Regions from separate parts of the Streptomyces sp. NPDC058864 genome, predicted to be linked through region 2. Evidence: riboswitches for the same ligand, from Rfam matches in the RefSeq annotation. Region 2 holds a riboswitch; the other holds the start of a gene.
What was found. A riboswitch is a leader RNA that binds a small molecule or an ion and turns the genes downstream of it on or off. The one in region 2 is predicted to bind cyclic di-AMP.
Positions count from the first base shown of each region.

Region 1: it holds a riboswitch for cyclic di-AMP, as region 2 does, so the genes downstream of both, ACFW3D_RS21940 (transglycosylase family protein) here and ACFW3D_RS05655 (M23 family metallopeptidase) in region 2, are expected to answer to the same signal.

Region 1 covers NZ_JBHYMQ010000028.1:56,449-60,257, forward strand. The annotation lists gene ACFW3D_RS21935 (SAM-dependent methyltransferase) at 1-582, opposite strand, end outside; gene ACFW3D_RS21940 (transglycosylase family protein) at 791-1,942, opposite strand; cyclic di-AMP (ydaO/yuaA leader) riboswitch at 1,945-2,136, opposite strand; gene ACFW3D_RS21945 (aldo/keto reductase) at 2,779-3,786, shown strand.
Region 2 covers NZ_JBHYMQ010000004.1:269,089-272,897, forward strand. The annotation lists gene ACFW3D_RS05645 (HPr family phosphocarrier protein) at 1-82, shown strand, start outside; gene ACFW3D_RS05650 (GntR family transcriptional regulator) at 299-991, opposite strand; gene ACFW3D_RS05655 (M23 family metallopeptidase) at 1,214-1,978, opposite strand; cyclic di-AMP (ydaO/yuaA leader) riboswitch at 1,994-2,150, opposite strand; gene ACFW3D_RS05660 (class I SAM-dependent methyltransferase) at 2,436-3,284, shown strand; gene ACFW3D_RS05665 (M16 family metallopeptidase) at 3,352-3,809, opposite strand, start outside.

The sequences.
Region 1 (3,809 bases), on a different contig from region 2:
GACCGAGGCGTGGGTGACGACCAGCAGGCTGCCGGGGGCTATGGCGTCGCGCAGTTCGGCCACGGCCTTGGCCGGTTCGTCGGCGTCCTCGAGGAAGTGCAGGACGGCGACGAGCAGCAGCGCGACCGGGCGCTCCAGGTCGATGAGCCCGCGCACCTCCGCACTGTCCAGGATGTCGCGGGGGGAGCGCAGGTCGGCGGCGACGATGGCGGCGTCCTCGCTGCCCTCCAGCACGGCACGGCTGTGGGCGACGGCGACCGGGTCGTGGTCGACGTAGACGACGTGGGCGCCGGGGCTGGCGGCCTGGGCGACCTCGTGGACGTTGCCGAAGGTGGGGATGCCGGAGCCGATGTCGAGGAACTGGGTGATGCCCTGGTCGACGGAGAAGCGCACGGCCCGGCGCATGAACGCCCGGTTGGCCTGCATGATCTTCGGCAGCCCCGGAAATGCCTCGATGGCCCGCCGTCCGGCCTCCCGGTCGACCTCGAAGTTGTGCGAGCCGCCCAGGTAGTAGTCGTAGATGCGGGAGACGCTCGGCACGGAAAGATCGATTCCATGGGGGGCCCAGGCGGGACGCTCCATCAACGGCTCCAGCTCGTCGTCGGTGATCGGGACACGTGGTCGTGGACACGACCACGTGCGTCAGAGGCTACTGATCGACCGTTCGAGAGGAAACAAGAAATGGAAATATTCGATCCGTTTTCGGTCACAGACCAAAGGCATGTGCCCTGTTCCCGACAAGCAGGGAACAGGGCACAGGCTACCGCCGGATGACGGTGGATCAGTTCGGTCAGACGTTGACGCCGTGGGCGCGCAGGTACGCCAGCGGGTCCATGTCGGAGCCGAAGTCGGGGGTGGTGCGGACCTCGAAGTGCAGGTGCGGACCGGTCACATTGCCGGTGGCACCGGACAGGCCCAGCTGCTGACCGGTGGAGACCGACTGGCCGGCCGAGACCGACAGCGCGGACAGGTGGGCGTACTGCGAGTACCGGCCGTCGGCGTGCTTGACGACAACCTGGTTTCCGTACGAGCCGCCCCAGCCCGCGGAGACCACGGTGCCGGCGGCGATCGACTTCACCTTGGTGCCGGTCGAGGCGATGAAGTCGACACCGGTGTGGTAGCCCTTGGACCACATGGCGCCGGACTGGTGGTAGGCGGTGCCCAGGGTGACGCGGTCGAGCGGGGCCGTGTAGCCGGAGGCACTGGCGGCCTTGGCGGCGACCGGCTTGGCCGCCGGGGCGGCCTTGGCCGCCTTCGGCGCGGCCTTGGCGGCGGCCTTCTCGCCCATGGACAGGACCTGGCCCGGGTAGATCAGGTTCGGGTTGCCGCCGATGACCGACTTGTTGTCGGCGTACAGCTTCTGCCAGCCGCCGTCGACCGACCGGGCATCGGCGATCTTGGAGAGGGTGTCGCCACCGGCGACCTTGTAGGAGCCGCCCGCGCTCTTCGGCGCGGCAGTGGCGGCCTTCGGCGCCTCGGCCTTCTTGGCGGGGGCGGCGGGCTTGGCGGCCGGCTTCGCGGTGGTGCCGGAGACGCTCTCCGGGGTGGCCGACGGGTTTGCCATCGCCTTGGTCAGACCGGCCTTGGGGCCGCACACGGGCCAGGCCTGCGGGCCCTGGGTCGCCAGGACCTTCTCCGCGACGGCGATCTGCTGCGCCTTGGTCGCGAGGTCGGCGCGCGGGGCGTACTTCGTGCCGCCGAAGCCTGCCCAGGTGCTCTGGGTGAACTGCAGGCCGCCGTAGAAGCCGTTACCGGTGTTGATGGACCAGTTGTTGGTGCTCTCGCAGGCCGCGACCTTGTCCCAGACGCTCACGGGAGCGGCGTGGGCACCGGTGGCGCCGACGATCGGGAGCGCCACGGCCGCGCCGGTGGTGCCGGCCAGCGCGCTGATACGGGTGATGCGGGTGTTCCGCGGGCGACGGTGCTTTCCCTTACCGGGCATGCCGAATTCCTCTCCGACGCCTGCGAGGTAAGCTGTCGGGTTCGGGCTGGAGATGCCCGGCCGCAATTGGGCACGCCAAATAAAGGCATGTCGCTGCGACTTCACCCCTAGCCGTCCCGAGACCAACGGGAACGGCAACTACCTTGGGTCCCCCGCTCCTGCCGTGCGGTCTTGTCATCCGGCGTCCGGGCAGCGGCAGGACTAGGCGTTCCACCCGGAAGAATCTCGCAGGCATTTGTCCTGCGAGATCTGGAAGCTAAACGACGGAATCCTTCCGGAGCAAGGAGCCGAATCACGCCCTGCGGCGGACCGCAAGTCGATCAATCCCTTCCGTGACTTTACGTGAGAAGTGTCCGCTCTGCGTAGGCGGAAAATTGGCCCACGGTAATCACGTGATATCGCCCGGTGAATTTCGGCGGGGAAATTGGACGGTGCGTTGCCCGGGGTCTCCGCTGCGTGTTCGGCACGTGACACCCATCACGCATCGATTCATTACGCATGCACTGTGGGCGCATATGTCCGGTTAGACGCCTCAATGCCGGATAAGGCAGGACGTGTTCCGATCCAACCCGCCCCCGACCGCGCCGCCCTGAGGAATCGTCCCGAGGAGTCGTCCCGAGGGGCACCCCTGAGCCAACCGCCGAGGGCGGCCGGCGATTCCCGGATGCGCCGATCCGGCACGGCCGGCGGTGTGGCGTGCGCCACAACCGCCGCTCCGGCGGGGCGAGAAGGGACGTGGACGGCGGCCTGCGTCCGGAAAACGGACGTGACAGCGCCGATTCGGCGACGGTAGCCTCGCAATCCCGCACATTTTCTTACATCGCCCGGGAGCTCGCGTGCCCTACCTCGCCGCCGACGACCGCTACGCCTCGATGGAATACCGCAGGACCGGGCGCAGCGGGGTCCTGCTGCCCGTCGTGTCCCTGGGCCTGTGGCACAACTTCGGCGACACCTCGCCGCTGGAGAACCAGCGCGCCGTACTGCGCCGCGCCGTCGACCGCGGCGTGGTCCACATCGACCTGGCCAACAACTACGGCCCGCCCGCCGGCTCGGCCGAGGCCAACTTCGGCACGCTCCTCGCCCAGGACTTCCGTCCGTACCGCGACGAGCTCTTCATCGCCACCAAGGCCGGGTACGACATGTGGCCGGGTCCGTACGGCGAATGGGGCAGCCGCAAGTACCTGCTGTCGTCCCTCGACCAGTCGCTGGGCCGCATGGGCCTGGACTACGTGGACGTCTTCTACTCGCACCGCTTCGACCCGGACACGCCCCTGGAGGAGACCATGGGCGCCCTGGACTCCGCGGTCCGCCAGGGCAAGGCGCTGTACGCCGGCATCTCCAACTACCCCGCCGAGGCGCACCGCCGCGCGACCGAGATCCTGCGCGAGCTGGGCACCCCGCTGCTGATCCACCAGGCGGCCTACAGCATCCTCCAGCGCGACCCGGAGGACGGCGTCCTGGACGCCGTCGGCGACACCGGCACCGCCCTCATCGCGTACTCGCCGCTGGCCCAGGGCCAGCTCACCGACCGCTACCTGGACGGTGTGCCGGCCGACTCGCGGATGGCGCTCGGCCACTTCCTCAAGCGCGACGCCCTGACCGAGCGGAAGCTCTCCTTCCTGCACGCCCTCAACAAGCTCGCCGGAGAGCGCGGCCAGACCCTGGCCCAGCTGGCCCTGACCTGGGTGCTGCGCGACCCGCGGGTCGTCTCCGTCCTCATCGGCGCCAGCAGCGTCACCCAGCTCGACCAGAACCTCGCCGCCCTCGACGCGGGCCCGCTCGGCGCGGACGAGCTCGCCGAGATCGACCGCCTCTCGGCCGAGGCCGGCGTGCGCATCCCGTAACCGCAGCTGCGCGCACGGACGGG
Region 2 (3,809 bases):
CGCCGAGGGTGCGGACGCCGCCCTGGACGGCCTGGCCAAGCTCGTCTCCGAGGGGCTGGACGAACTCCCCGAGACCGTCTGACACCGCGCGCAGCCGCCGTACGGCAAAAGGGGCGGGGTCCCCGTCGAAATCCGGCCGGATTTCGCGGACCCGCCCCTTCGTCATTGCGTCGCCATTTCCGGGCAGGGCGGAGCGCAATGCGCCACGGAAATACCTCCGCACACAATTCCCCACTTTGTATACGGCACTACTGTTAAACCCGGCCGCGCGAAATGTGTACGGCGTGTTTCCGGTTCCTCACCGTGCCGCGGCGCCGCGCCCCGTGCTCTCCGGACGGCGCAGCCGGTGCACCGCCGTCGCCCGCTCCACATGGGCCGCCGTCAGCCGCCGGGCCCGCTCCGCGTCACCGCGCGCCACCGCGTCCACGACCGCCCCGTGCTCCTCCCAGGACTCCATGGCGCGGTCCGGGGTGTCCACCGCGTACACCCAGGCGATCTTGTGTCGCAGCTGGGTCAGCAGCGCCACCAGGGTCGGGCTGCCCGAGGCCTGCGCCAGCGTCTCGTGGAACCAGCCGTCCAGCGCGGGCAGGTCCGACAACTGGCGCCGCAGGGAACGCTCCTGGCCCAGCCGGACGAGTCCGCGCAGCACCTTCACATGGGCCTCGGTGCGCCGCTGCGCCGCCCGCGCGGCGCCCAGCGGCTCCAGCAGGGCACGGATGTCCAGCAGGTCGGCCGCCTCCTGCTCGGTCGGCTCGGCGACGGACGCCCCGGCGTGCCGGCGGGTCCGTACGAAGCCCTCGGACTCCAGGGTGCGCAGCGCCTCGCGCACCGGGACCCGGGAGACCCCGTAGCGCTTGGCCAGCTGCTCCTCGGTGAGCCGGCTCCCCGGCGCGAAGAACCCGCTGACGATGTCGTCACGGATCGCCGTGCACACCGCCCGGGCCGAATTCCGGCGGCCCGCACCGCCGGTCCCGTTCACGTCCGACCCCACATCGCAGGTTTCCTTTCGGTGCGCGCCGACGTCCGTCCTGCAATCCGCGCGCAACGGAGGAGCCGGCGTTTCTGCCGCGACTCTATTCCAGTGGGGCGCCGATTCCGACGGCCGTCCTGAATTCATGGAGCGTTTTTGGACACACCCGCGGCCGGCAGGCACCGGCATGCCGAAGGCCCCGGCGGGGGAACCGGGGCCTTCGGGTGGGGGGAGGGGAATGGCTCAGATGCGGACGCCCTTGGAGCGCAGGTACGCCAGCGGGTCCACGTCGCTGCCGTAGGAGGGGGCCGTACGCGCCTCGAAGTGCAGGTGCGGCCCGGTCACGTTGCCGGTGGCACCCGACAGGCCGATCCGCTGCCCCGCGGAGACGGTCTGGCCCACGGACACGCCCAGCGAGGACAGGTGGCCGTACTGGGTGTACATGCCGTCCGCGTGGCGGATCACGATGTTGTTGCCGTACGAGCCGCCCCAGCCCGCCTCGACGACGGTGCCGGCGCCGGCGGCGTGCACCGGCGTGCCGACGGAGGCCACGAAGTCCACACCGGTGTGGTAGCCGGAGGACCACAGGCTGCTCGTCGCGCGGTAGGGCGTGCCGATGGAGCCGGCGACGGGCAGTGTCCAGCCACCGAGCGTGCCGCGGCCCGCCGCGGCGCTCCGCGACGCGTGCGCGGTGCCGCCCGCCCGGGCCGCCTTGGCCTTGGCGGCCTTGGCCGCGGCCTCCTTGGCGGCACGTTCACGGGCGGCGCGCTTGGCCTTGGCGACGTGGGCGTCGTGGCGCTTCTGTGCGACGACGGCCGCCCGGTGCTGGGCCGACGCCTGGTCGGCGAGGTGCGTGGCCAGGTCCCCGGCGACGGCGGCGCAGCGGGCGAAGGCGGAGCCCCCGGTCCCGGCGTCGGCGGCCGCGGCGGGCACGACGAACGCGCCGGTGGTGACGGTGGTCAGCGCGGCGGCGCCGGCCAGGGTGGAGCGAATGGAGAACGACGCCATGGGCAGGCGGAGATCCTTTCCTTCCTTCTCGCCTACCGGGTTAGCTGACGGGTTCGGAGCAGGAAGGTCTCCTACGGGCGGCGGCACGCCGCCCGATTCACCCCAGGGACTTCTCGTGTGGGTCCCCGGCTCCCCAGGCTCACGCCCGACGGGGACTCGGCGATCGTTGCTCCGGTGCCGCGGGAGGCGGCTGCTTCCGCCGGGCAACCCGAGGACGCTAACCGCGCGTTGCTCCCGTCTCCAAAAAAATCCGGCAATATGTGCGGGATGCCACACCGGACGCCAACCGGTCGCAACCGTCCGCAATACCGCGCCGCCCCGGCCCCCGGCGGTATGCGCGCTTCCGGGAGCCCCGGCGCGGCCGCGCGACGCCGCGGTGCGGGCCGCGTGACCGGCGTCACGGAGCGGCCCTGCCGTCCGGGGCCCGGCGGCGGCACCACGTACGTAGGGTCACGGGATGACCACGACACCAGGAGCGGCCGCCGACGCCGCCCGCGCCGCCGAGGACTTCCTGCGCGCCTTCCACGACCGGATGCCCGGCCGCCAGTCGAAGGGGGCCGAGGCCGCCCCCACCCGCGACGGGCGGACCGGTTACGAGGTGCTGGCCGAGCGCGTCGCGGGCGCCCGGCGGGTCCTGGACCTCGGCTGCGCGGACGGCGCCCTGCTGGAGCTGCTCGCCGGGCGCGGCGCCGAAACGGCGGGCGTCGACCTGTCGGAGGGCGAGCTCGCCCTCGCCCGCCTGCGGCCCGCGCTGGCCGGCGCGGATCTGCGGCAGGGGCGTGCCCAGGAGCTGCCGTTCCCCGACGCCTCGTTCGACGCCGTCGTCTCCCACATGGCGCTGATGCTGATGTCGGACCCCGACCGGGTGGTGGCCGAGGCGGCGCGGGTGCTCGCGCCGGGCGGCACGTTCGCGGTCGCCGTCGGCGGCGGCTCCGTGCCCGGCGAGGCCGTGGAACTGTTCCTGGAAGTGGCCGTGCCGTACTTCCGGGCGGCACCGCCGGAACGCCGCGTCCCGCGGCTGGGCGACCGCAGGACACGGACCCGGGAGGGTCTCGACGGGCTCCTCGCACCGCTGGGCTTCGCGCCGCTGTCCTGGGAGACGGTCGTCATGGCCATGGACGGGACGCCCGACGAGGTCTGGTCGACCCTCAGCGGGATGTTCTACGACATGGAGGTCCTGGACGAGGAGCGGACCGCGCAGCTGCGCGCCGAGTTCCTGGAGCACGCGCGCGCCCTGGCCGGGCCCGGCGGGCGCATTCCGTGCGGCATGCGGGTCCATGTGGCGGCGGCCCGCCTCGGCCGCTGAACGGCCACCGGCACACCGCGGCCCCGGGTGCCTCGAGGGCGCCCGGGGCCGCGGTGGGCAATACCGGTCAGCCGCCCGTGACGACCTCGACCGGGCCGATGCCCAGCTCGCGGATCGGGTCCGCGATGACGGAGGCGTCGCCGACGAGGACGACCACGAGCCGGTCCAGCGGGAACGCGTTGACGGCCGCGGCCGTCGCCTCGACCGTGCCGGTGGCGGCCAGACGCTCGTAGAGCCGCGCCTGGAAGTCGTCCGGCAGGGACTGCTCGACCTGGTCGGCGAAGGTGCCGGCCACAGCGGAGGCCGTCTCGTAGCGCAGCGGTGCCACGCCCACCAGGTTCTGCACGGCGGCGTCGCGCTCCTCGTCGGTGAGGCCCTCCGCCGCCAGGGTGCGCAGCACCTGCCAGGTGTCGGCCAGCGCGGGCGCGGTGACGTCGGTCGCCACGGACCCGCTGATGCCGAGCAGGGAGACGCCGGTGCCCTCGGGAGTGGAGAGCAGCACCTGCCCGAAGGCACGCACGCCGT